3 regions of the Aminobacter aminovorans genome follow, and region 3 is predicted to be linked to each of the others. Evidence: predicted binding sites of a transcription regulator. Region 3 holds the regulator's gene; each other region holds the start of a gene.

Region 1 (8,078 bases), 500 kb from region 3:
CGAGCTGCAGCGCCAGCATCAAGAACGACAATGAAGACGCGAGCGCCGCTCCGCCCGAACCGAGCCTCGCCTCGGCCAAACCGGCGATGACGGCGACATCGGCCGATGGCAAGCCGCTGACGGCGGGCGAGGTCGCCTTCCGCCAGCGCATTCATGAGTGCTCGACCGAATGGCAGAGCGAAAAGCAGGCCGGCACCATGCCGTCAGGCGCCAAGTGGCCGCAGTTCTGGAGCCAGTGCAACACCAAGCTGAAGGCCCAGGGTTGAGGAGCGCCGAGCGATGAATGTACAAGACATCGTCAACACCGTCTCGTCGCGGCTGAAGCTCGATCCGGCGGTCGCCGAAAAGGCCGTCGGCACCATCTTCTCGGTGCTCGAGCATGAGTCCGGCGGCGTCGCCAGCGCCGGCATCTTCACCAGGATCGCCGGCGCCGGCGAACTCGCCCACAGCTACGACGTGATGGCCGGCTCGGACGACAGCGGCGGCCTCGTCGGTTCGCTGACCTCGCTGCTCGGCGCCTCGTTCGGCGAAAAGGCCGGCGCCATGGTCAACGGAATCGCGCAACTGCGTTCGCTCGGCCTCGACATGACCCAGATCGAGCAGGCCGGCGAAACGCTGCTGCTCGAAGCCAGGGGTGCAGCCGGCCCCCAAGCCGTCAGCGGACTTGTCGACGCAGTGCCGGCGCTGAAGGGGCATTTCGGGCTTTAGGGGTTGATCCCGAACGGAGCCAGTCGGATCAATGTTCCGGCACCAGGCCGCTCAGCAGAAAAGCCCGCGCCGTCAGGCGCGGGCTTTTCGTAGATCAGATTGCAAGCGTCGTTGTCGCCGCCCTCGGTTCAGGCGAGCTTTTCCTTGAAGAAGCCGACGGTCCGCCCCCAGGCGAGTTCCGCCGCCGCCTTGTCGTAGCGGGCTTCCGAGGTGTCATTGTTGAAGGCGTGCTGGGCGCCGTCATAGATGAACAGCTGGAACTCCTTGCCGGCCTTCTCCAGTGCCGCCTTGTAGGCGTCGATGCCGGCATTGATGCGGTCGTCCTTGCCGGCATAATGCAGCATCAAGGCTGCCTTGATCTTGGCGATATCGGCCTCGTCCTTTGGCTGGGAGCCATAATAGGCAACGCCGGCGGCCAGATCGGGCGCGTTGACGGCAAGTGCGTTGACGGTTCCGCCGCCCCAGCAGAAGCCCATGGCGCCGACCTTGCCATTGCCGCTCTCATTCCCCTTCAGGAACGCCACCGTGGCGACGCCATTTGCGACCGTCTGCGCCACATCGAGTTGGCCGAACATCTCGCGCGCCTTTTCCTCGTCCGCTGGCGTGCCGCCAAGCGGCGACAGATAGTCGGGCGCCAGCGCCACGAAGCCTTCCAGTGCGACCCGCCGCGCCACGTCGCGGATATGCGGGTTGAGGCCGCGGTTCTCATGAATGACGATGACCGTCGGCAGCTTGCCTGTGGCGTCGGCCGGACGGACGAGATAGCCCTTCATGTCTCCCCCGCCGCCGGGATAGGTGATGTCCTCGGTCTTCAGCCGCTTGTCGTCGTCGGCGACGATCGCCGCCCGCGCCTGGTTGGCCGTAAGCAACGGCACGATCGCCGCCGCGGCAGCGCCTGAGCCGGCAAGCCTGGTCAGCTTCTCCATGAAGCCGCGCCGGTCGAGTGTAATGTGGGTGTATTCGTCATAGGCGTCGATCATCGCCTGGGTAATGGCAGGTCGTGTCATCTCTCGCTCCCTGTCTGGTTCCGAGGCCGGGAGTTTAACGTATGCAAATGTAGTTGGTTTCACTGTTGCGTGATCGCCGCGGCCACGAAAAAGCGCCCGCGCGTGGTCGGCGCGGGCGCTTCGACAAGCGCTCAATCCTGGCTTTCCATGAAGCGGATGCGGTTGCCGAACGGGTCGATCACCTGGCACTCCAGCCCCCAGTCCTGCTGCTCCAGGCCCGGGCGGTTGTACTTGTAGTTCTTGGCAATCAGCCCCTTCTGGAAGGCCTCGACGCCCTTCATGTAGCAGACAGCCGTCGCACCCGGGCTGGCGTCGCCCGAATGCTCGGACAGATGCAGCTTCAGCCCACCGCGCGACACCTGGCAATAGAGCGGTGCGCCGGGGTGGAAGCGATGCTCCCAGTCGAAAGTGCAGTCGAGGAACCCCTCGTAAAAGCCCCTCGCCTTGTCCTCGTCGAAGATGCGGAAGATCGGCACCGGCTGGGTGAAACTCACCGCACCGGCTGTCGGATCCTCTGACTTGTCGAGCTTGCTCGACAGGATGTTCCAGGTCTCCAAGCCGAATTGCCTGGCGACGATCTCGAGCGCCTCGCTGTGGCTGAGCTCAAGGTTTTTCTGGGCAAGCGCCTCGCGCATGGCTTTCGCCATCGCCTTTGCGTCACGATAGGTTCGCATGATCTTCCGATCCTCTGGTTGTGGCGAGAAATCCCATCAGTGCCCGCATTGCCGATGCTCTCACCATCCCATGGGATCAGGTGACGGAAGCGTCCGATGTGTTCGCCATACCCCCAGAGGGCGCGGACTGCCGGCCACATCAAGCCGTCAGCCACGCTAGCAAAGCGTCTGTGGCAGGGTCAACACCGATCGCTTTTCCCGCCAAAACCAGAACAAAACAGAGACGCTTCTGGCCTTTCCGCCCCGAATCACTACATTCGGGGCAAATGTCAGACTTTCCGGACGACATGCCCTTTTTCGACGAGCCCGGCGGGATGCCGCCCAGGGCCGCCAGCACGCCTGCGCCCAGCGGTATCGCTGCGCGCGCCATGGCCGCGCGCCAGGCGCCGTCAGCGCCCGATTACCTCAACGGCCTGAACCCCGAGCAGCGCCAGGCTGTAGAGACCACCGAAGGCCCGGTTCTGGTGCTCGCCGGCGCCGGCACCGGCAAGACGCGTGTGCTCACCACCCGCATCGCCCATATCCTCAGCCAGGGCCGCGCCTACCCCAGCCAGATCCTCGCCGTCACTTTTACCAACAAGGCGGCGCGCGAAATGAAGCAGCGCATCGGCCACCTTGTCGGCGAAGCGGTCGAGGGCATGCCGTGGCTCGGCACCTTCCACTCGATCGGCGTCAAGATGCTGCGCCGCCATGCCGAACTGGCAGGGCTGCGCTCCGACTTCACCATCCTCGACACCGACGACGTCATCCGCCTGATCAAGCAGTTGATCCAGGCCGAGGGCCTTGACGACAAGCGCTGGCCGGCGCGCCAGTTCGCCATGATGATCGACGGCTGGAAGAACAAGGGCCTCGGCCCTGCCGAGATCCCCGAGGGCGACGCCCGATCCTTTGCCAACGGCAAGGGCCGTGAGCTCTACAAGGCCTATCAGGACCGGCTGCAGACGCTGAACGCCTGCGACTTCGGCGACCTGTTGTGTCATCCGATCCGCATCTTCCGCGCCTACCCGGATGTGCTCAAGGAATACCACAAGCGCTTCAAATACATCCTGGTCGACGAGTACCAGGATACCAACACCGCGCAATATATGTGGCTGCGGCTCCTGGCCCAGGAAACCGGTGGCCCGGGGCAGAAGAATGTCTGCTGCGTCGGCGACGACGACCAGTCGATCTATGGCTGGCGCGGCGCCGAGGTCGACAACATCCTGCGCTTCGACAAGGATTTCCCCGGTGCCGTCGTCATCCGGCTCGAGCGCAACTACCGCTCTACCGCGCACATACTGGGTGCCGCCGCCCACCTCATCGCCCACAATGAGGGCCGTTTCGGCAAGACGCTGTTCACCGAACGCAACGATCCCGAAGACGGCAAGGTCAATGTCCATGCCGCCTGGGATTCCGAGGAGGAAGCCCGCGCCGTCGGCGAGACCATTGAACAGCTGCAGCGCCAGAAACACAATCTCAACGACATGGCGATCCTGGTGCGCGCCTCGTTCCAGATGCGCGAGTTCGAAGACCGCTTCGTCACGCTTGGCCTCAACTACCGCGTCATCGGCGGCCCGCGCTTCTACGAGCGCCAGGAAATCCGCGACGCCATGGCCTATTTCCGCGTCGTCGCCCAGGGTGCCGACGATCTCGCCTTCGAACGCATCGTCAACGTGCCCAAGCGCGGCCTCGGCGAAGCCGCCATCCGCCAGCTCCACGACACGGCGCGCGCCCTTGGCGTGCCGATGCTGCAGGCAGCCGCCCAGCTCGCCGAGAGCGACGAACTAAAGCCCAAGCCTCGGGCAGCGCTGCGCGAGGTCGCAGCCAATTTCGAGCGCTGGCAGAAGGCACTCGACAACACCCCGCATACCGAACTCGCCGAGATCATTCTCGAAGAGAGCGGCTATACCGATATGTGGAAGAACGACCGCTCGGCCGAAGCGCCGGGCCGGCTCGAAAACCTCAAGGAGCTGATCCGCTCCATGGAGGAATACGAGTCGCTGCGTTCCTTCCTCGAACACGTCGCCCTCGTCATGGACGCCGAGCAGGACGAACAGCTCGATGCCGTCTCGATCATGACGCTGCATTCGGCCAAGGGCCTCGAATTCGAGACCGTCTTCCTGCCCGGCTGGGAGGAAGGCCTGTTCCCGCACCAGCGCGCCCTCGACGAAGGCGGCCGCTCGGGTCTCGAGGAGGAACGCCGCCTCGCCTATGTCGGCCTGACCCGCGCCAAGAAGAACCTGCATCTGTGGTTCGTCTCCAACCGCCGCATCCATGGCCTATGGCAGTCGACCATCCCCTCGCGCTTCCTCGACGAGTTGCCCGAGGCGCATGTCGAGGTGGCCGACGCCGGCAACTCCTATGGCGGTTACGGCGGCGGTCGCCAGAACCCCTATGGCGCTTCGCGTTTCGACAGTGTCGGTGAAAAATCCTTCTCCAACACCTATGCCACGCCGGGCTGGCAGCGCGCGCAGCAGAACCGCACCGAGGCCACCGACCGCAACTGGGGCTCGCGCTCCGGTCACTCGGTCGAACGCATCGGCTATGGCGAAACCGATTCCGGCTTCGGTGCCGGCCGCGGTTCGGTCAAGGGCCGCACCATCGACGGAGAACTTGTCGCCAAGTCGGTCTCCACGGAACCCTCGCGCTTCAATGTCGGCGACCGGGTGTTCCACCAGAAATTCGGCAACGGCAACATCTCAGTCATCGACGGCAACAAGCTGACCATCGACTTCGACAAGGCAGGCCAGAAGAAGGTGCTGGACGGGTTCGTGAACCCTGTCTGATCGGGCCATTCCTGGCGCTGGCTAGATCCGGCGCTGCTCTCTGCACGAAATCTGCACGAAACTCCTGAACATCTCCTCGTTCCGGCCACCATGCGTGCCCGATGCCGGGCCACACATGTCGCATGCAAACGACATCGAGCCGCACGCACCGCACACCCCGCCAGCTGCCCAAACGGCTGCTCACTGAAGCGTGGTGGCTGGTTGATCCAGCGCCACCTCAGGCGATCGCGCCCTTCCCTGGCACATATCGCAGCCCGGCAGGTCTCCCCCGCAAGCCGGAGCGCAGGGCATGAACTTCCGCCATGCCCCGTCCACCATCTCCGCCAAGGTCGGCGCCGCATTGCTGCTGACCCTTGCAGCCGATTTTCTGCTGTTCCGGCAGCCGCTGGACATTTCGCTTTTCATCTTCGCTGCGCTGGCTGCTGGTGCAATGATTGCCTTTCATGCTCGGGGACCCCGTCCCCGCCCGCTCGCGCTCAAAATTGTTCTCGCCGCGCTTGCTCTTGCCCCGCTCGCCGAAAATGTCAGCCCGCTTTCGGTGACGGTCGCGACCCTTTGCCTGGCGGCCTTCGTTCTGTCGGTCTCGGCCCGCCTGCGATCCGGCCCGGTAAACTGCCTCAAGCGCATCGCCGGCTTTCTCTTGACAATCCCCGGCCGGCTGCCATTCGACATCGCGCGGCTACGGAAACTGGCCGGACACCGCAAGATCTGGCGCCTTGGCAGCCTTACCGCTTGGACGCTAGCTGTCGCTCTGGGCATGGTGTTCGTCGCGTTGTTCGGCATCGCCAATCCCGTCATCGGCTACTGGATGTCGCTGATCGACATCCGGGCCATATTCAACCTTCTTGACGTCTGGCGGATTGCCTTCTGGCTCGTCTTGGCCGGCATCGTCTGGAGCTTCCTCAGGCCGAGATTACCGCGTTGGCTACCCAAATGGCGCCTCTTCACACCACGGCCGATCGCCGAAGCACAGGCAAACTTGGAACCGCCCGCCGGCCTGCACCAGTCGATCTTCGGCAAGGCGGCGATCCTGCGCGCGCTTGTCGTGTTCAACGTCATCTTCGCGCTGCAGACCGTTCTCGACGGCGCTTATCTGTGGGGTGGGGTCGATCTGCCCGCAGGGCTCACCTACGCCGCCTATGCCCATCGCGGCGCCTACGCACTCATCGTCACGGCACTGCTTGCCGCGATCTTCGTGTTGCTGGCGCTGCGGCCAGGCAGCGCGACTTCGGCCGACCGACGGGTCCGCGGACTCGTCTATCTCTGGTCGGCACAGAATTTCGTCCTGGTGATTTCCTCCATCCTGCGACTCGACCTCTATGTCGACGCATATTCGCTGACCTACTGGCGCGTTGCCGCCTTCGTCTGGATGGGACTGGTCGCCACCGGCATCGTCCTGATCATGTCCCGCATTGCTCTCGACAAGTCGAACGAATGGCTTTTCGGTGCCAACATGCTGACGCTTTCTGCAGTTCTCTACGTCAGTTGCTTCGTCAACTTCGCCGCAATCATCGCCCACTACAATGTCAGCCACAGCCGCGCGATGGATGGAGGATCGGAATTGGACTGGTATTATCTGCGCTCGCTTGGACCCCAGGCCATCCCGGCAATCGACGTGGTGCTGAACCGCATGGGTGACACCGGCGCGGTCGCGCGCACAAGCCTCGTCTCGCGCCACTATGAGGCGGATCGGTTTCGCGAGCGGCTGCAGAACTGGCGTGCCTGGAGTTTTCGGAACTTCCGGCTGGCAGCGTATCTCGACCAGCCTTCGCCTTTGCTTTCCGGCACAGAGCCGCAGTGACGACGATGCCGCGCCATATCCTCGTCGTCGATGACGACCCTCATATCCGCGACGTGATCTGCTTTGCCCTCGACAAGGCAGGCATGGAGACCGAGCCGGTCGGCGACGGTATGGCAGCGCTGGCGCGCATCGAGCGCCGCATGCCCGACCTGGTCGTGCTCGATGTCGGCATGCCCGAGATGGACGGGCTGGAGCTGTGCCGCAGGCTTCGGCGAACCTCCGACGTGCCCGTGTTGTTCCTGTCTGCCCGCGACGAGGAAATCGACCGCATCCTCGGCCTTGAGATGGGCGGCGACGACTATGTCACCAAGCCGTTCAGCCCGCGAGAGCTGGTGGCGCGCGTCAACGTCATCCTTCGCCGTGCACGGCCGGCTCCGGCGGAACTCGTCCCGGCAAGCCTCAGTCACGGCCTGATTGTGCTCGATCCTTTGCGGCGCGCGGTGAATTACGATGACCAAGACATCGACTTCACCGCGACCGAATTTACCATCGTCAAGGCGCTGATGACGAAACCGATGCATGTGCTCAATCGCAGTCAGCTGATCGATGCCAGCCATGCCGCCAACATTCACGTCTCGGAGCGAACGGTCGACAGCCACATCCGCAACATCCGCGCGAAGTTCGCAACAGTGGGTTGCTCCAACGCGATCGAGACCGTCCATGGCATGGGCTTCCGCCTCGGGCGGTGCGGCGCATGACTGAAAAATGGCGCCCGCCCCTCGGCCTCGTCGTGCTGGCCATCCTTGCCACCGTCATGACGCTGCCGCTACTGGGGCTGTTCTGCTTCCAGCTCTACCAGCAGCGCTTCGAGCCGGCCGCCGAGCCCGCCCTTCTATCGCATGGCGCGGTCGCGGCAGCGGCCCTTGTAACAGGCGTCACGCTGCTGATCGGCTTCGTCTTCATCCGCACCATCACCCGTCCCATGCACGATCTGATGGAAAGAACCGCGCGCATCGCCGAGGGGCAAGCGGACGCCCTCCAGCCACTTGCCCATCACGGCACGCGCGAGATGGCGGAGTTGTCCAAAGCCTTCCTCGAGATGGCGCGCAAGCTGCAGATCCGCAACGAAACGATCCGCACCTTTGCCACCCATGTCTCGCATGAGTTGAAATCGCCGCTGACC
Region 2 (8,078 bases), 1.8 Mb from region 3:
GCCCGAAATGCCAACCGCGCCGAGCACGTCGCCATTCTTGTTGCGGATCAGCACGCCGCCCGGCACCGGTACGATCTTGCCGCCCGATACCGCCGAAAGCCCCTGAAAGAAATGCGGGCGCTCGACCGCAGCAACGCCGAGTGCGCGCGAGCTCGAGCCGACGGCAAGCGCGCCATAGGCCTTGCCCGATGCCACCTCGGCGCGAATGAAGGGCGATCCGTCCTGACGCTGGAAGGCCAGCAGGTGGCCGCCGGCGTCGAGCACGGCAACACCCAGCGGCTTGAACTTCTGCTCGGCGCTGAGCGCAAAGGCGGTGTCGATGATGGCGTTGGCCTTGGCCAGCGTCAGTTCGGTCATGGTCATTCCTCCTGATGAAATCGATGGGCGTCTAGCAAACACGCTCCTGACGCCGGGCAAAACCCTGCATCCGGTTGAAACTGCCTTACCTGAATGGGTGGGAGACGGGGTGGGCTGTCCAGCAACCCTGGGTACTGAAGCTTCGCTTCACCCCAGGATTGGAGAGGTCCTCAGGCCCTTCGCTTTGGCTCAGGGCGTTCGCACCCTTTGAAACGTCCATCGGACGTTTCGATCCGCCCAAGGGGCGGACCGGGTGCTCACCCCATGGAATCGATCTTGCGCTGCATTGCGGCGAGCTGGTCCTTGAGCTCCTTGAGCTCGTCCGGCTTCTCGGGCGCTTCTTTCTTCGCGGGCTCGGCAGGCGCTGCTGCGCCGGTACCAGGCATCGGAAACGGGGTGAACATGCGCATCGCGTTCTGGAACAACTCCATGTTGCGGCGCGTCTGTTCTTCCAGCGCCTTTATTGGTGCTGTGCCCTTCATCATATCGATCGGCGCCTTGCCGAAGGTCGCCTTCATCTGCTCGCGGAAGCGCTCATGTTCCTTCGAGAAGGCGAGCATCGACTGTTCGAGGAAACTTGGCACGACCATCTGCATCTGGTCGCCATAATAGGAGATCAGTTGCCTGAGGAACGGGATCGGCAGCATGTTCTGGCCGTCCTTGTTCTCCAGTTCGAAGATGATCTGGGTCAAAACAGGGTGAGTAATGTCCTCGCCGGTCTTGGCGTCCTGCACGGTAAACTCCTCGCCCTTCTTGACCATTTCGGCCAGGTCCTCGAGCGTGACGTAAGTACTCGTGCCGGTGTTGTAGAGCCGGCGGTTGGCGTATTTCTTGATTACAATTGGCGTGTCTTTTGCGGCCATCAGCATCCTCCCCCGGAAGACCGGAATGCCATGTAAGCAGCCGGTAACATTTCGCCAGCCACGAGGATAAGCGCAAAGCAATCGCAAATCCAAGTGGTTTGTGCACTGCAAGAAGGCAAGGCCGCTGAACGCCGGCAAAAAAAATGCTGCGCAGCATTTGCTGCAGTGCGGCCGCAGCATCGGCAATCCGGTGATTTTCCGGTTTGACTCGGGTCATGGAACGGGCAAGAAAAGTCATGAGCGCCAATGTCCTCGACGCGCAACAACCATTCGTCAAACGAAGTCTGGAGAGAAACATGTCCGCCTCGTCCTCCATCGTCGTCGCCAGCGCTGCCCGAACGCCGGTCGGCTCGTTCAACGGTGCCTTCGCCAACACGCCGGCGCATGAACTCGGCGCTGTCGCGGTCCGCGAGGCGCTGGCACGCTCCGGCGTCGACCCCAGGGAAGTCGACGAAGTTATCCTCGGCCAGATCCTTGCCGCCGGCGCCGGCCAGAACCCGGCCCGCCAGGCAGCCATGGCAGCGGGCGTGCCGCAGGAGGCTACCGCCTGGGGCCTCAACCAGCTGTGCGGATCGGGCCTGCGCACCATTGCCATCGGCATGCAGCAGATCGCTGCGGGCGACGCCAAGATCATCGTCGCCGGCGGTCAGGAATCGATGTCGATGGCGCCGCACTGCCAGCACCTGCGCGGCGGCGTGAAGATGGGCGACTTCAAGATGATCGACACGATGATCAAGGACGGCCTGACCGACGCCTTCTACGGCTACCACATGGGCAACACCGCCGAGAATGTCGCGCGCCAGTGGCAGCTCACCCGCGACGAGCAGGACCAGTTCGCGGTTGCCTCACAGAACAAGGCAGAGGCCGCGCAGAAGGCCGGCCGTTTCGCCGACGAGATCGTGCCGGTCACCATCAAGGGCAAGAAGGGTGACACCATCGTCGACCAGGATGAATACATCCGCCATGGCGCGACCCTCGATTCACTCGCCAAGTTGCGGCCTGCCTTCGACAAGGAAGGCTCCGTTACCGCCGGCAACGCCTCGGGCATCAATGACGGTGCGGCCGCTGTCGTGCTGATGACGGAAGCCGAGGCCGTGCGCCGCGGTCTCACCCCGCTGGTCCGCATCGTCTCCTGGGCGACCGCCGGCGTCGATCCGCAGATCATGGGCACCGGCCCGATCCCGGCTTCGCGCAAGGCGCTCGAGAAGGCCGGCTGGACGGTGAACGACCTCGACCTCGTCGAAGCCAACGAGGCCTTCGCCGCGCAGGCCTGTGCGGTCAACAAGGACATGGGCTGGGATCCCTCGATCGTCAACGTCAATGGCGGGGCGATTGCCATCGGTCATCCGGTCGGCGCGTCGGGCGCCCGCGTCTTCAACACCCTGGTCTACGAGATGCGGCGACGCAGTGCGAAAAAGGGTCTCGCGACCCTGTGCATCGGCGGCGGCATGGGCGTCGCGATGTGTGTCGAGGCGATGTAAATCGAAAACAAAAAGGGCGGCCAAATGTGCCGCCCTTTTTGTCTCTAGCGCATGGCCCCGAAAATCGGGGTCGATTTTCGGAAAGGATCATGCGCCAATTCAAAATGTTACAGCGTCCTTCGCGGACGCGGCGCTGTAAAAGCCTGTCGCAAGGGCAATCCATCAAGCAGCAGAAAAGGGGAAACGCATGAGCAAGGTTGCACTGGTTACCGGAGGATCGCGCGGCATCGGTGCTGCTATTTCGATCGCGCTGAAGGAGGCGGGCTACTCGGTTGCGGCCAATTATGCCGGCAACGACGAAGCTGCGCAGAAGTTCAAGGCCGAAACGGGTATCCCGGTATACAAATGGTCGGTTGCCGACTATGACGCCTGCGAGGCCGGCATCAAGCAGGTCGAGGCAGACCTCGGCCCCGTCTCGGTGCTGGTCAACAATGCCGGCATCACGCGCGACTCGATGTTCCACAAGATGACGCGTGAGCAGTGGAAGGAAGTCATCGACACCAATCTGAACGGTGCCTTCAACATGACCCATCCGCTGTGGAGCGGCATGCGCGACCGCAAGTTCGGCCGCATCGTCACCATCTCCTCGATCAACGGCCAGAAGGGTCAGGCCGGCCAGGCCAACTACTCGGCCTCCAAGGCCGGCGACATCGGCTTCACCAAGGCACTGGCCCAGGAAGGTGCGCGCGCCGGCATCACCGTCAACGTCATCTGCCCGGGCTATATCGCCACCGAAATGGTGATGGCCGTGCCGGAGAAGGTGCGTGAATCGATCATCGCCCAGATCCCGGTTGGCCGTCTCGGCGAACCCGAGGAGATTGCGCGCTGCGTGGTTTTCCTGGCGTCGGAACAGTCGGGCTTCATCACCGGCGCGACACTGACCGCCAACGGCGGACAGTACTTCGTCTGATCGGCAGGCTCGCTGGTTCGAAAAAGAAAACGGCGCCGCAAGGCGCCGTTTTTGCGTTCGGCTGATGCCGTTTCAGTCCTTTTCGAACATCGCCTTGTGGACGATGCCGGCGATTGCCGCGCCGACGATCGGGGCAACCCAGAACAGCCAGAGCTGCTGCAGGGCGACGCCGCCGACAAACAGCGCCGGTCCGGTCGAGCGGGCCGGGTTGACTGACGTGTTTGTCACCGGGATCGAGATCAGGTGGATCAGCGTCAGCGCCAGGCCGATGGCGATCGGTGCGAAGCCGGCCGGCACACGTCCATGGGTCGAGCCCAGGATGATCATCAGGAACATGAAGGTCAAAACGACCTCGATGATCAATGCCGAGGTCAGGCCATATTTGCCTGGTGAAGCGTCGCCATAGCCGTTGGTGGCAAACCCGCCGATGCCGGCGAAGTCGGCCTTGCCGCTGACGATAAGGTAGAGCACCGTCGAGGCGACGATCGCGCCGACCACCTGGGCGATGACATAGGGCACCAGATTCTTGGCGTCGAAGCGTCCGGCCATCATCAGGCCGACCGAGACCGCGGGGTTGAAGTGGCCGCCTGATATGCCTCCGACGGCATAGGCCATTGTCAGCACCGTCAATCCGAATGCCAGTGCAACGCCGGCAAAGCCGATGCCGAGTTCAGGAAACGCCGCTGCAAGCACCGCACTGCCGCAACCGCCAAAGACGAGCCAGAATGTGCCGAGAAACTCGGCGAATAGACGTTTGGACATGATCTTCCCTCCAGATGTCGTGCGTCTGCGTGGTGCGCCGCATTTTCCGGAGGCCCCGCCTGGGCAACCCCCGCCGCGCAGACTCAACATTCGGGATGGAGACACGGCTCGGCGCCGCGCACAACGGGTGCAGTTCCCTTAACGTGATGCAATCACAGATATTTTTGCTCGGATCGGTATGTGCCGCTATGGCACGCAAAGGTTAATAGGCCCGACAGGCTACTGTGGACAAGCCTGTGACTCGCCGGTGGATAATCGGTGGAGGACTGGGCCGAGACACAACATCTAGTGGTGAACAAATCAGGAAACTTGTCCTATCAGTGATTCGTCGCCTGTTCGTTCCGCATTTGGTTCAAATCTTAACAAGGTGCCGGCCGCTGACGGTTCCCGCGTTAACCCGGTGACAGGAAACATCAACAAAATCATTATTTTGCGTCGAGGCTGCAGGGCAGTTCCCGCACTTGGCCGGCAAAGGTTAACGTTGGAGCCTGAAAGCATGAAACGGGCCACTTTAGCGAATCTGCATGTGGTGCGGCTTGCCAGCTCAAAATCTATATGTTGGGGTGAACAAAACCTGAATCTGCCGGAGTCAGTGATTCGTCGCTGATTCGTTCCAGACTCGTTCCAACTCTTAAATCTGGAACATTCTGCTTTCGCTTCGGCCTACAAATCCCTATGTGTCCAGTCGTCGCGACAGGCGGCGCAACGCCGGGTGGACCCGGCGCCGAGGGCGGTTCCGTAGAATGAATGTCCACTCCAAGCAGAACGACCCACTGATCCTGTCAGGCCGCGATGTAACAGCGGTTCTGGGTCCGACCAATACGGGCAAGACCCACCTCGCAATCGAGCGCATGGTCGCGCACGAAAGCGGCATCATCGGCCTGCCGCTGAGGCTGCTTGCACGCGAGGTCTATGGCCGGCTGTGCGAGAAGGTCGGTGCCCACAAGGTCGCGCTGGTCACCGGCGAGGAGAAAATCCTGCCGGCGGGGGCGAAATATTCGGTCTGCACCGTCGAGGCGATGCCGCGCCAGACCGACGCGGCATTCGTTGCCATCGACGAGGTTCAGCTCGCCGGCGATCTCGAGCGCGGCCATATCTTCACCGACCGCATCCTGCATTTGCGCGGCAGGCAGGAAACGCTGCTGCTTGGTGCCGCCACCATGCACGGCATCCTGCAGAGGCTTCTGAAGGGTGTATCAGTGGTCACCCGGCCGCGCCTGTCGCATCTCGCTTATGCCGGTTCCAAGAAGCTGACGCGGCTGCCGCGCCGCTCGGCCATCGTCGCCTTCTCGGCCGACGAGGTCTATGGCATCGCCGAACTGATCCGCCGCCAGCAGGGTGGTGCCGCCGTCGTGCTTGGCGCGCTCAGCCCGCGCACCCGAAACGCCCAGGTCGAGCTCTACCAGTCCGGCGACGTCGACTACCTGATTGCCACCGACGCCATCGGCATGGGCCTCAATCTTGATGTCGACCATGTCGCCTTCGCCCAGAACCGCAAGTTCGACGGCTACCAGTATCGCCAGCTGACCGCAGCCGAGCTCGGCCAGATCGCCGGCCGTGCCGGGCGTCATCTGCGCGACGGCACCTTCGGTGTCACTGGCCAGGTAGATCCGTTCGACGAGGAACTGATCGAGAAGATCGAAGGCCACGATTTCGAGCCGGTGAAAGTGCTGCAGTGGCGCACCGCCCAGTTCGATTTCGCCAGCCTCGACACGCTCAAGCGCTCGATCGACACGGTGGCACCTGTCGAGGGCCTGACGCGCGCGCTGCCGGCGGTCGACGCCCAGGCGCTCGAACATCTGTCGCGCGACGAAAACATCCGCTCGCTCGCCACCAACCGCGAACGCGTCGCCTTGCTGTGGGAGACCTGCGCGCTGCCCGACTACCGCAGGATCGCGCCGGCCCAGCACGCCGACCTCATCGCCTCGATGTATGACGATCTCGCCCGCAACGGCCATGTCGACGAAAACTACATGGCCGAGCAGGTACGCCGCGCCGATTCCACCGAAGGCGACATCGACACGCTTTCACACCGGATCGCACAGATCCGGACCTGGACTTTTGTCTCAAACCGCCCTGGCTGGCTTGCCGATCCGGCACACTGGCAAGAAAAAACGCGAAACATCGAAGACAGATTGTCGGATGCACTGCATGAGCGGTTGACGAAACGCTTTGTAGACCGCAGGACTTCCGTCCTCATGCGCCGCCTTAGAGAAAACACTATGCTTGAAGCCGAAATAAGCCCGTCCGGAACTGTCCTCGTCGAGGGTCATCACGTCGGCGAACTGCAAGGGTTCCGTTTCACCGCCGACCAGAGCGCGGGTGGAGAAGACGCCAAGGCTGTGCGCACGGCAGCCCAGAAGGCGCTTGCCACCGAGTTCGATTCCCGCGCAGAACGTTTCTCGGCGTCGCCGAATGGCGATATCGCGCTTGGCTCCGATGGCGTGCTGCGCTGGATCGGCGCGCCGATCGGCACACTGGTCGAGGGCGAGGACGCGCTCAAGCCGCGCGTCGTGCTGCTCGCCGACGAGCAGCTGACGGGCCCGGCCCGTGACAAGGTCGCGGCGCGCGCCGACCGTTTCGTCAATTTCCAGATCGAGTCGCTGCTCAAGCCGCTCGTCGATCTCAAGGCCGCCGAGCAGCTTTCCGGTATCGGCCGCGGCATCGCCTTCCAGCTGGTTGAAAATTTCGGCCTGATCAACCGCCGCGACATCGCCGAAGAGGTGAAGTCGCTCGATCAGGAAGGCCGTGCCGCGCTGCGTCGCCTCGGCGTGCGCTTCGGCGCCTACCACGTCTTCGTGCCCGCGTTGATCAAGCCAGCGCCGGCAGGCCTGGTGACGCTGCTCTGGGCGCTCAAGAGCGACGGCAAGGACAAGCCGGGCTTCGGAGATGTCGTCCATGCGCTTGCCGCTGGCCGCACCTCCGTCGTCATCGACCCGACCTTCGACAAGACCTTCTACAAGCTTGCCGGCTTCCGCAATCTCGGCCGCCGCGCCGTGCGCGTCGACATCCTCGAGCGTCTCGCCGACCTGATCCGCCCGGCGCTGGCCTGGAAGCAGGGTATCGGCGCGCGTCCCGACGGTGCCTATGACGGCAGCTCGTTCATCGTCACGCCGCAGATGATGTCGATCCTCGGCGCCACCGGCGACGACATGGAAGAGATACTCAAGGGTCTTGGCTACCGTGCCGAGCCGAAGGCCGCTGCCGAGGTCAAGGACAAGCTCGAGGCGATCGACGCCGCCGCTCGCGAGGCCGTGGCCAAGGCTGTTGCCGCAAAGGCTGCCGCCGCTGCTGCGGCTGCTGCACCCGCTGCGAGCGACGAGGCTGCCGACGTTTCTGCCGAACCCTTCGTCGAGACGGCCGACGCCGCCGAACAGACTGCTCCCGACGCCGCCGAACAGGCACCCGAGACCGAAGCAGACGGGCAGGCAGCTGAAACCGGAGCCGATCAGATCGAGGCGGCTGCCGAACCAGTAGCCGAGGTCGCCGCGGAATCGGTCGCCGAGTTCGCTTCCGAGCCGGAAGTCGAGGTGGAAGCCGCAGCGGTTGTCGCCGGCGCCCCGGTAGTCGCCGACTCCCCGGTTGCCGATGCCGCTCCGGTGGAAGGCGCCGTTGCAGACGTCACCGAAGCCGCGGAAGCGCCCAAGCCGATCCTGTTGTGGCGTCAGGGCCGTTTCGAACAGCGTCCGCGCCATCGCCAGGACA
Region 3 (8,078 bases):
TGTTGCTTCTGCTTCTCGTCGTCAGCTTCGCCATCTGGGGCATCTCGGGTCAGATGATGAGCCAGTTGGGCGGCGACCAGGTGGTCACGGCCGGCGGCACGACCGTGTCAGGCGTTGAATATCGCCTCGCCTATGACCGCCAGCTGAACGTCATGTCGCAGCAGTTCGGCCAACGCCTGACCCGTGACCAGGCCAACGCACTCGGCATCGACAACCAGGTGCTTTCGCAGCTCGTCGCCGGTGCGGTGCTTGACGAACAGGCTCGCAAGCTTGGTCTCGGCCTGTCCAAGGACCGCCTCGCCGAACTCACCTGGGACGACCCGACCTTCCGTGGCGCCGACGGCAAGTTCGACCGCCAGGCTTTTGAATACATCCTGCGCCAGATCGGCATGCGCCCCGAGGACTATCTGAAGAACCGCGCCCAGGTCGCTGTCCGCCAGCAGATCGTCGAAGCCGTTTCCGATGGCCTCGAGGCTCCCGACACCTTCCTGCGTGCCGTCGCACTTTACCGCGGTGAAGACCGCACCATCGACTACCTGCCGCTGCCCAAGTCGCTCGTCGAGCCGATCGCAGCGCCTGGCGATGACGTGCTCAAGGCCTGGTTCGAGGAAAACAAGAGGAACTACGCCGCACCCGAGTTCCGCAAGCTGAGCTACGTCAAGCTCGAGCCGGAAGACATCATGGACGCGGCTGCCATCACCGAAGAACAGGCGCGCCAGGACTACGACAAGAACAAGTCGCACTTCACCACCGCCGAAACGCGCAAGATCGACCAGTTGGTTCTCGGCGCCGATGCGGCGAAGGCTGCGTCCGACGCGATCAAGGGCGGTGCGACATTCGACAAGGTCGTCGCCGACCAGGGCAAGACTGCCGCGGACGTGGCGCTCGGCACGCTGACCAAGGACAGGATCGCCGACAAGGCGGTCGCCGACGCCGCCTTCGCGCTGCAGGCCAACCAGGTCAGCGACGTCGTCCAGGGCGCCTTCGGCCCGGTGCTGGTCCGCGTCAGCGAGATCACGCCGGAAGCCGTCAAGACCTTCGACGAGGTCAAGGACCAGATCCGCAATGAGCTGGCGATGGCCGAAGCCAACCGCATCCTGCTCGACGTGCATGACTCCTACGAGGACGCCCGCGCCGCCGGTGAGTCGATGAAGGCTGCCGCCGACAAGCTGAAGCTCAAGATGGTGACGATCGATGCCATCGACCGCGCCGGCCAGCGGCCGGACGGTACCGTCGTGAACGATCTGCCGGACTCACGCAACCTGATCCAGGCAGCCTTCACCGCGGAGTCCGGCACCGAAAACCCGCCGCTCAATGTCGGCACCAATGGTTTCGTGTTCTACGAGGTCGACGAGATCACGCCTGCCCGCGACCGCTCGCTCGACGAGGTACGCGAGAAGGTCGTCGCCGACTGGACCGCCGCCGAAGCGACGAAGCGTCTCAAGGCAAAAGCCGACGAGTTGGAGAAGCGGCTGAAGGACGGTGCCTCGCTCGAGGTGATCGCCGGCGAGCTCAAGCTCGAAAAGCAGACCAAGCGCGGTCTCAAGCGGGAAGCCGACGATGCCGATTTCGGCCGCGAGGGTGCTTCCGCGATGTTTGCCATGGGCCAGGGCGGCACCGGCATCATCCCCGCTCCTGCCGGCGACGCGCAGATCCTGTTCAAGATCGCCGAAGTGTTCGAGCCGGCCGGCGCTGACAAGAGCGCGGTGCCGGAGGACGCGCAGAAGCAGTTTGCCTCTGGCATGTCGGACGACCTGCTCGATCAGATCGTCGCCCAGCTCCAGGGCGAGTATCAGGCAACGATCGACCAGGCGGCGATCACCCGTGCACTTGCGGTGGGAACGCCATGAGCGCACTCAAACCGCATATCGCCAAGGTCGCCTCGGGCACCCCCCTCACCTTCGAGGAGGCGCGCGAGGCCTTCGACATCATCATGTCGGGCGAAGCGACGCCCGGCCAGATCGGCGGCTTCCTGATGGCGTTGCGCGTACGCGGCGAGACCGTCAGCGAGATATCGGGCGCCGTCGCCACCATGCGCGACAAGATGCTGCGCGTCGAAGCCCCTGACGACGCCATCGACATCGTCGGCACCGGCGGCGACGGGTCGCACAGCGTCAACATCTCGACCGCATCGGCCTTCGTCATCGCGGGCGCAGGCGTTCCTGTCGCCAAGCACGGCAACCGTGGCCTGTCCTCGTTGACCGGCGCCGCCGACGTGCTGACCGCCCTTGGCGTCAACATCGACCTCACGCCCGAGGCGATCAGCCGCTGCATCCATGGCGCCGGCGTCGGCTTCATGTTCGCACCGGCGCATCATCCGGCGATGAAGCATGTCGGCGCGACCCGCGTCGAACTCGGCACCCGCACCATCTTCAACCTGCTCGGACCGCTCTCCAACCCCGCCGGCGTCAACCGCCAGCTGGTTGGCGTGTTTTCGCCTGAATGGGTACAACCGGTTGCCGAAACGCTGAAGGAACTCGGAGCCCAGCACGTCTGGGTCGTCCATGGCGACGGTTATGACGAGATCACCACCACTGGTGAGACTCATGTCGCAGCCCTGCAGGACGGCGTCATCAGCACCTTCACGCTGTCGCCTGAACAGGTCGGCATTAGCAGGCACACACGCGAAGAACTGCGCGGCGGCGATTCCGCATACAATGCCGCTGCACTGCGCGGGGTTCTCGAAGGCGCTGCGGGTGCCTATCGCGACACGGTGCTGATGAATGCCGGGGCCGGCCTCGTCGTTGCCGGCAAGGCAGCGACGATCGGCGACGGCGTGCCCCTGGCCGCCGAGGCGATCGACAGCGGCCGCGCCAAGGCCGTGCTCGACCGCCTGGTCGCCGTTTCGAACGGATAAGAACATGGCCGATATCCTGCGCCGCATCGAAGCCTACAAGCGCGACGAGATCGCAGCAGCAAAGGCGCTGCTGCCACTCGCCGAGCTCAAGGCGCGCGCCCGCGACGTCGCAAAGCCGCGCGGCTTTCTCGCGGCACTCGAAGCCAGGCACCGTGAAAGCCGCTTTGGCCTGATCGCAGAGATCAAGAAGGCGAGCCCGTCCAAAGGACTGATCCGTCCCGACTTCGATCCGCCGGCACTCGCCAAGGCCTATGCCGACGGCGGCGCTGCCTGCCTGTCGGTGCTGACCGACACGCCTTCTTTCCAGGGTGCACCGGAGTTCCTGACCACCGCGCGCGACGCCTGCGCCTTGCCGGCATTGCGCAAGGACTTCATGTTCGAGCCCTACCAAGTGCACGAAGCTCGCGCCTGGGGCGCGGATGCGATCCTGATCATCATGGCGAGCCTGAGCGACGACGACGCCAGGCGGCTCGAGGATGAGGCTTTCGAACTCGGCATGGACGTGCTCGTCGAGGTCCACGACGAAGAAGAAACGGAACGTGCGCTGAAGCTCAGGTCGCGGCTGCTCGGCATCAACAACCGCAACCTGCGCACATTCGAGGTCAGCCTCGATACCTCGGAGCGCTTGGCGCCGAAGGTGCCGGCAGATCGGCTGCTGGTCGGCGAAAGCGGCATCTTCACCCATGCCGATTGCCTGCGTCTGCAGAAATCCGGCATCTCCAATTTCCTCGTCGGCGAAAGCCTGATGCGGCAGGCCGACGTGACGTCGGCGACGCGCGCGCTGCTCGATGGCGCAACGCTGGCAAGCGCCTGACATGGCAACCACCCTCACCCATATCGGCGCCACCGGCGAGGCCAACATGGTCGACGTCGGCGACAAGGCCGAGACGACACGCACGGCAATTGCCGAAGGCCATGTGGTGATGCGCCCGGAGACACTGGCGTTGATCCTGTCGGGCAACGCCAAGAAGGGCGACGTTCTCGGCACCGCGCGCATCGCCGGCATCATGGCGGCCAAACGCACGCATGAGCTCGTGCCGCTCTGCCATCCGATCCTTTTGACCAAGGTTTCGGTCGAGATCGAAGCTGACGAGGCCCTGCCCGGCCTGCGGGTGACGGCGCTCGCCCGTGTCACCGGCAAGACCGGCGTCGAGATGGAGGCGCTGACCGCAGCGTCGGTCGCCTGCCTGACCATCTACGACATGGCAAAGGCCGCCGATCGCGGCATGGTGATCTCGGGCATCCGGTTGGTCGAAAAAACCGGCGGCAAGTCCGGCGACTACAAGGCGGCTGAATAGATGGCCCTGCTGCCCGTCGCCGACGCCCTGGCGCGCCTGCTCGACGGTGCTGAGCCGCGCTGCACGGAGACTGTTGCTCTTGCCCAGGCCGCGGGTCGGGTTCTGTCGGCGCCGCTGCATGCCCTGCGCACCCAGCCGCCCTTTGATGCATCCGCAATGGACGGCTACGCGGTGCAGGCCGCCGACATCGCTTCGCTGCCGGCGCGTCTCAAGGTCATCGGCCAGGCACCCGCCGGCAAGCAGTTCACGGGCACCGTCTGTCCAGGCGAATGCGTCCGCATCTTCACCGGAGCACCGGTACCTCGAGGCACTGATACCGTCGTCATTCAGGAGAACGTTCGCGATCTCGGCGATGGCGAGATCGAGGTGGTCGAGCCGACGAGTGCCGGCCGCAATATCCGCGCCAGGGGTCTCGACTTCAAGCAGGACGACCTCATTCTGGATGCCGGACGCGTGCTCGACCCGGCAGCGCTCTCGCTGATCGCGGCTGCCAACCATCCCGGCGTCGAAGTGCTACGGGCACCTCTGGTAGCCATCATCGCCACCGGGGACGAACTGCTGCCGCCGGGCAGCAACCCCGGACCCGATCAGATCATTGCCTCCAACGCCTATGGTGTCGCGGCGATCGTTCAATCGGTCGGCGCGCGCGTGCTCGATCTCGGCATCGCCGCTGACCGCACCGAGGCAATCGCCGCATTGGTGGCGAAGGCGCTCGCAGCGGACGCTGACGTGATCGTCACGCTGGGCGGTGCTTCGGTCGGCGACCATGACCTCGTCCATCGAGTCCTCACCGATCTCGGCATGGCTCTCAACTTCTGGAAAATCGCCATGCGGCCCGGCAAGCCGCTGATGTTCGGCCGGCTTGGCGCCAGCCGCTGCGTCGGCCTGCCGGGAAATCCGGTCGCCAGCCTGATCTGCTCGCAGATCTTCCTGAAGCCCTTGGTGGCGAAGCTCGGTGGACGTTCCTATTCGCACGACATGCGCACGGGCATTCTCGACACGGCAATGGCCGCCAATGATCTGCGCCAGGATTTCGTCCGTGCGGCCGCGCGTGAAACCTCTGAGGGTCTCGTCGTCACGCCTTACCTGGTCCAGGATTCCTCGATGCTGCGCACGCTGGCCGCCGCCAACTGCGCCATCGTGCGGGCGCCCTTCGCACCGGCGATCGATGCCGGCAGCGCCTGCCAGGTGATGATGCTTCGCTGAAGCAAGCGCCTCCAGCCTTCACGAAATATCAACGGTTGCGGAACACAACTGGAACATATAGTGTTTGTTCTGGGTTTGTTTTTCTTCTGATTCCTCGGGGGTGGCGATGCTGACGCGCAAACAACACGAGCTTTTGCTATTCATCCACGAGCGGCTGAAGGAGGCGGGCATTCCGCCGTCGTTCGACGAGATGAAGGAAGCACTCGACCTCGCCTCCAAGTCCGGCATCCATCGCCTGATCACAGCTCTGGAAGAGCGCGGCTTCATCAGGCGCCTGCCCAACCGGGCCCGTGCACTCGAAGTGCTGCGCCTGCCCGATTCCATCGCGCCAGGCCTGAACGCGGCGAGGAAGTTCTCGCCCAGCGTCATCGAGGGCAGCCTTGGACGCAAACCGGATCCTTCACGCAGCATGTCGGCCGGCAATGACGACGATGTTGCATCGGCGGTTGCCATTCCCGTCATGGGACGCATCGCGGCCGGTGTGCCGATCGACGCCATCCAGCACAAGACCCATTCGATTTCAGTGCCGCCTGACATGATCATGGGCGGCGAGCATTACGCGCTTGAGGTCAAGGGCGACTCGATGATCGAGGCCGGCATCTTCGACGGCGACACTGTCGTCATCCGCAGTTCGACCACGGCCAATCCGGGCGAGATCATCGTCGCCCTTGTCGACGATGAGGAAGCGACGCTCAAGCGCTTCCGCCGCAAGGGCGCCTCGATCGCACTCGAGGCCGCCAATCCCGCTTACGAAACCCGCATCTTCGGGCCCGACAGGGTCAAGGTGCAGGGCAAGCTTGTCGGACTGATCCGCCGCTACTGATTTTCGGAGATTGCGGACTGCAAACATCGAAGGGCGGCTTTGACTACCGTCTGTGACTGTTCAGTATGCCGACCGCAATCCGCTACCCGGCCGATCTGCGCTTGGCTATGGTGACGCTGCTGGTGACTGCGTTGGGGCGGGTGTCGGCCTCTCTGGCTGTACCGTAGGTTGCGCCGTCGGCGCTTTCGGAGGTCTCTCGGCACGCTTGTAGGACGCCAGTCCCCGTGCTTCGCGTGAGAACTGGCGCTGGATGTGCCACGGGCGGTAGGGTTCTGGCACGGCGTGGCGAATGTCGATCTTCAGGCTGCTTGCTGTCTGATGCGTGATGAATATCGCGGCACTGCCGAGGCGCGCCAGTTCGCGCTTGGTAAGCACAACAGGCGCGGTCGACGTCGCCCCGGAGCAGATTCCGCCGGCCGTGGCATCGTCGACCACGATGAAATCCGCGCTGTCGCAGGCACGTGCAGCGGCTTCAGCATTCGCCGCATGGATGATCCGCTCGCCCGCCGCTCCTTGGACAGCACAGAGTTCCTCGCCGCAGACGAAGTTTCCTGCGGCCGCGACATTCACTGACGGTTTTTTCGCACTCGGGTCGGATGAATTGTCCGTACCGGCGGCGCGATCCATCGCCGGGCGTGCCGGGCTGACGACAGTTTCGGCCATCAGCGCGCGCTGCCAGTTGTCGACGGTGAATTGGTTCGGCCGGGCGCGATTGACGGCCAGCTTGCCGCCGCCGACCGGCACGCCGACGAGGCGGCCGTCTTCCGAAACGAGGACGTCTGGCGTTTCCGTTTCCACCACCATCAGCAGTCCTAGGGCAGCGAAGGGCAGTGCCGCTATGCGCAGCCAGGTCGTCGCCGTCGACGCAATGACGAGTGCTGCGGTGAACAGCAGCACTGCATGCGGCGAAACAAGGCCAACCGCGTCGACCGGCGAATATGCCGAGAACCACGTGGCGATGCCAATCATTCCTTTCAGGCCGGCCCCCATCGTGTCGAGGAAGAGGCCGTCGAGCCCGAGCGGCATGAAAATCCCTGCCATGACCGCGAAAGGCATCACCAGGACCGACACAAGCGGCGTGACTGCAAGATTGGCGAACAGGCTGAGCGGCGATACGCGTTGAAAATGCCAGGCGCCGAACACGCTGGTCGCCAGCCCGGCAATCACCGAGGTCGCGACGAGGCCGACCGCAACTGCCGCAGACCAGTGCCAGATCTTCGACGGCAGCGACCTTTGGACGACCGGCATCGCTTGTTCTTCCCGCCTTTCAGACCACCAGGCATAGGCACTGACAAGGGCGGCTGTGGCGGCAAACGACATCTGAAAGCTCGGCCCGACGACCTCATGGGGCGAGATCAGGATCACCACGACGGCGGAGATTGCGAGGTTGCGCATGGTGAGTGCTGCGCGATCGAACAGCACTGCCGTCAGCATCACCGCCAGCATGATGAAACTGCGCTGCGCCGCGACCTCGGCGCCGGAAATGAACAGATAGCCTCCGGTCGCAGCCAGGGCAGCACCTGCCGCATATTTCTTGACCGGCCGGCATGAGGTGAAGGCGGGAAAGGCAGCGAAGGACAGCCGCATCAGCAGCATGATGGTTCCCGCGACCATTGCCATGTGCAGGCCCGAGATCGAGATGATGTGATAAAGCCCGGTACGCCGCAGCGCCTCGTTGACGTCGTCGGGAATGCCACCGCGCACACCGACCATCAAGGCGGCCGCGATTTCACCCTCCGGCCCGCCGATGCGTTCGCGAATGCGCTGGGCGATCTTTTCACGCAAATTCTCTACCGAAGCGAAGGCACGTTCGCTGACCGACGGTGGCTGCGTGGTTACGCCGAGTTCCGGCCCCTTCATGAAAAACCCGCTGGCGCCGATGCCGTCGAAGTAG

What was found. The regulator LexA, encoded in region 3, represses DNA repair genes until DNA is damaged. The targets are predictions, from matches to a motif close to TGTTCNNNNTGTGTTCNG.
Region 1: DY201_RS12295 (ATP-dependent helicase) is a predicted target of LexA. The motif match lies at 2,598-2,615, and genes of this name have one in related genera.
Region 2: DY201_RS05920 (helicase-related protein) is a predicted target of LexA. The motif match lies at 4,983-5,000, and genes of this name have one in related genera.

What each region holds. Positions count from the first base shown of each region.
Region 1 covers NZ_UFSM01000001.1:2,522,833-2,530,910, reverse strand. Annotated here, with positions in the region: gene DY201_RS12315 (hypothetical protein) at 1-266, shown strand, start outside; gene DY201_RS12310 (hypothetical protein) at 280-708, shown strand; gene DY201_RS12305 (dienelactone hydrolase family protein) at 837-1,715, opposite strand; gene DY201_RS12300 (glyoxalase superfamily protein) at 1,847-2,389, opposite strand; gene DY201_RS12295 (ATP-dependent helicase) at 2,656-5,154, shown strand; gene DY201_RS12290 (DUF4153 domain-containing protein) at 5,444-6,955, shown strand; gene DY201_RS12285 (response regulator transcription factor) at 6,961-7,653, shown strand; gene DY201_RS12280 (HAMP domain-containing sensor histidine kinase) at 7,650-8,078, shown strand, end outside.
Region 2 covers NZ_UFSM01000001.1:1,211,808-1,219,885, forward strand. Annotated here, with positions in the region: gene DY201_RS05895 (GlcG/HbpS family heme-binding protein) at 1-357, opposite strand, end outside; gene phaR (polyhydroxyalkanoate synthesis repressor PhaR) at 615-1,220, opposite strand; gene DY201_RS05905 (acetyl-CoA C-acetyltransferase) at 1,517-2,701, shown strand; gene phbB (beta-ketoacyl-ACP reductase) at 2,889-3,611, shown strand; gene aqpZ (aquaporin Z) at 3,684-4,373, opposite strand; gene DY201_RS05920 (helicase-related protein) at 5,117-8,078, shown strand, end outside.
Region 3 covers NZ_UFSM01000001.1:3,023,449-3,031,526, reverse strand. Annotated here, with positions in the region: gene DY201_RS14935 (SurA N-terminal domain-containing protein) at 1-1,850, shown strand, start outside; gene trpD (anthranilate phosphoribosyltransferase) at 1,847-2,857, shown strand; gene trpC (indole-3-glycerol phosphate synthase TrpC) at 2,862-3,671, shown strand; gene moaC (cyclic pyranopterin monophosphate synthase MoaC) at 3,673-4,155, shown strand; gene DY201_RS14915 (molybdopterin molybdotransferase MoeA) at 4,156-5,361, shown strand; gene lexA (transcriptional repressor LexA) at 5,468-6,184, shown strand; gene DY201_RS14905 (ComEC/Rec2 family competence protein) at 6,290-8,078, opposite strand, start outside.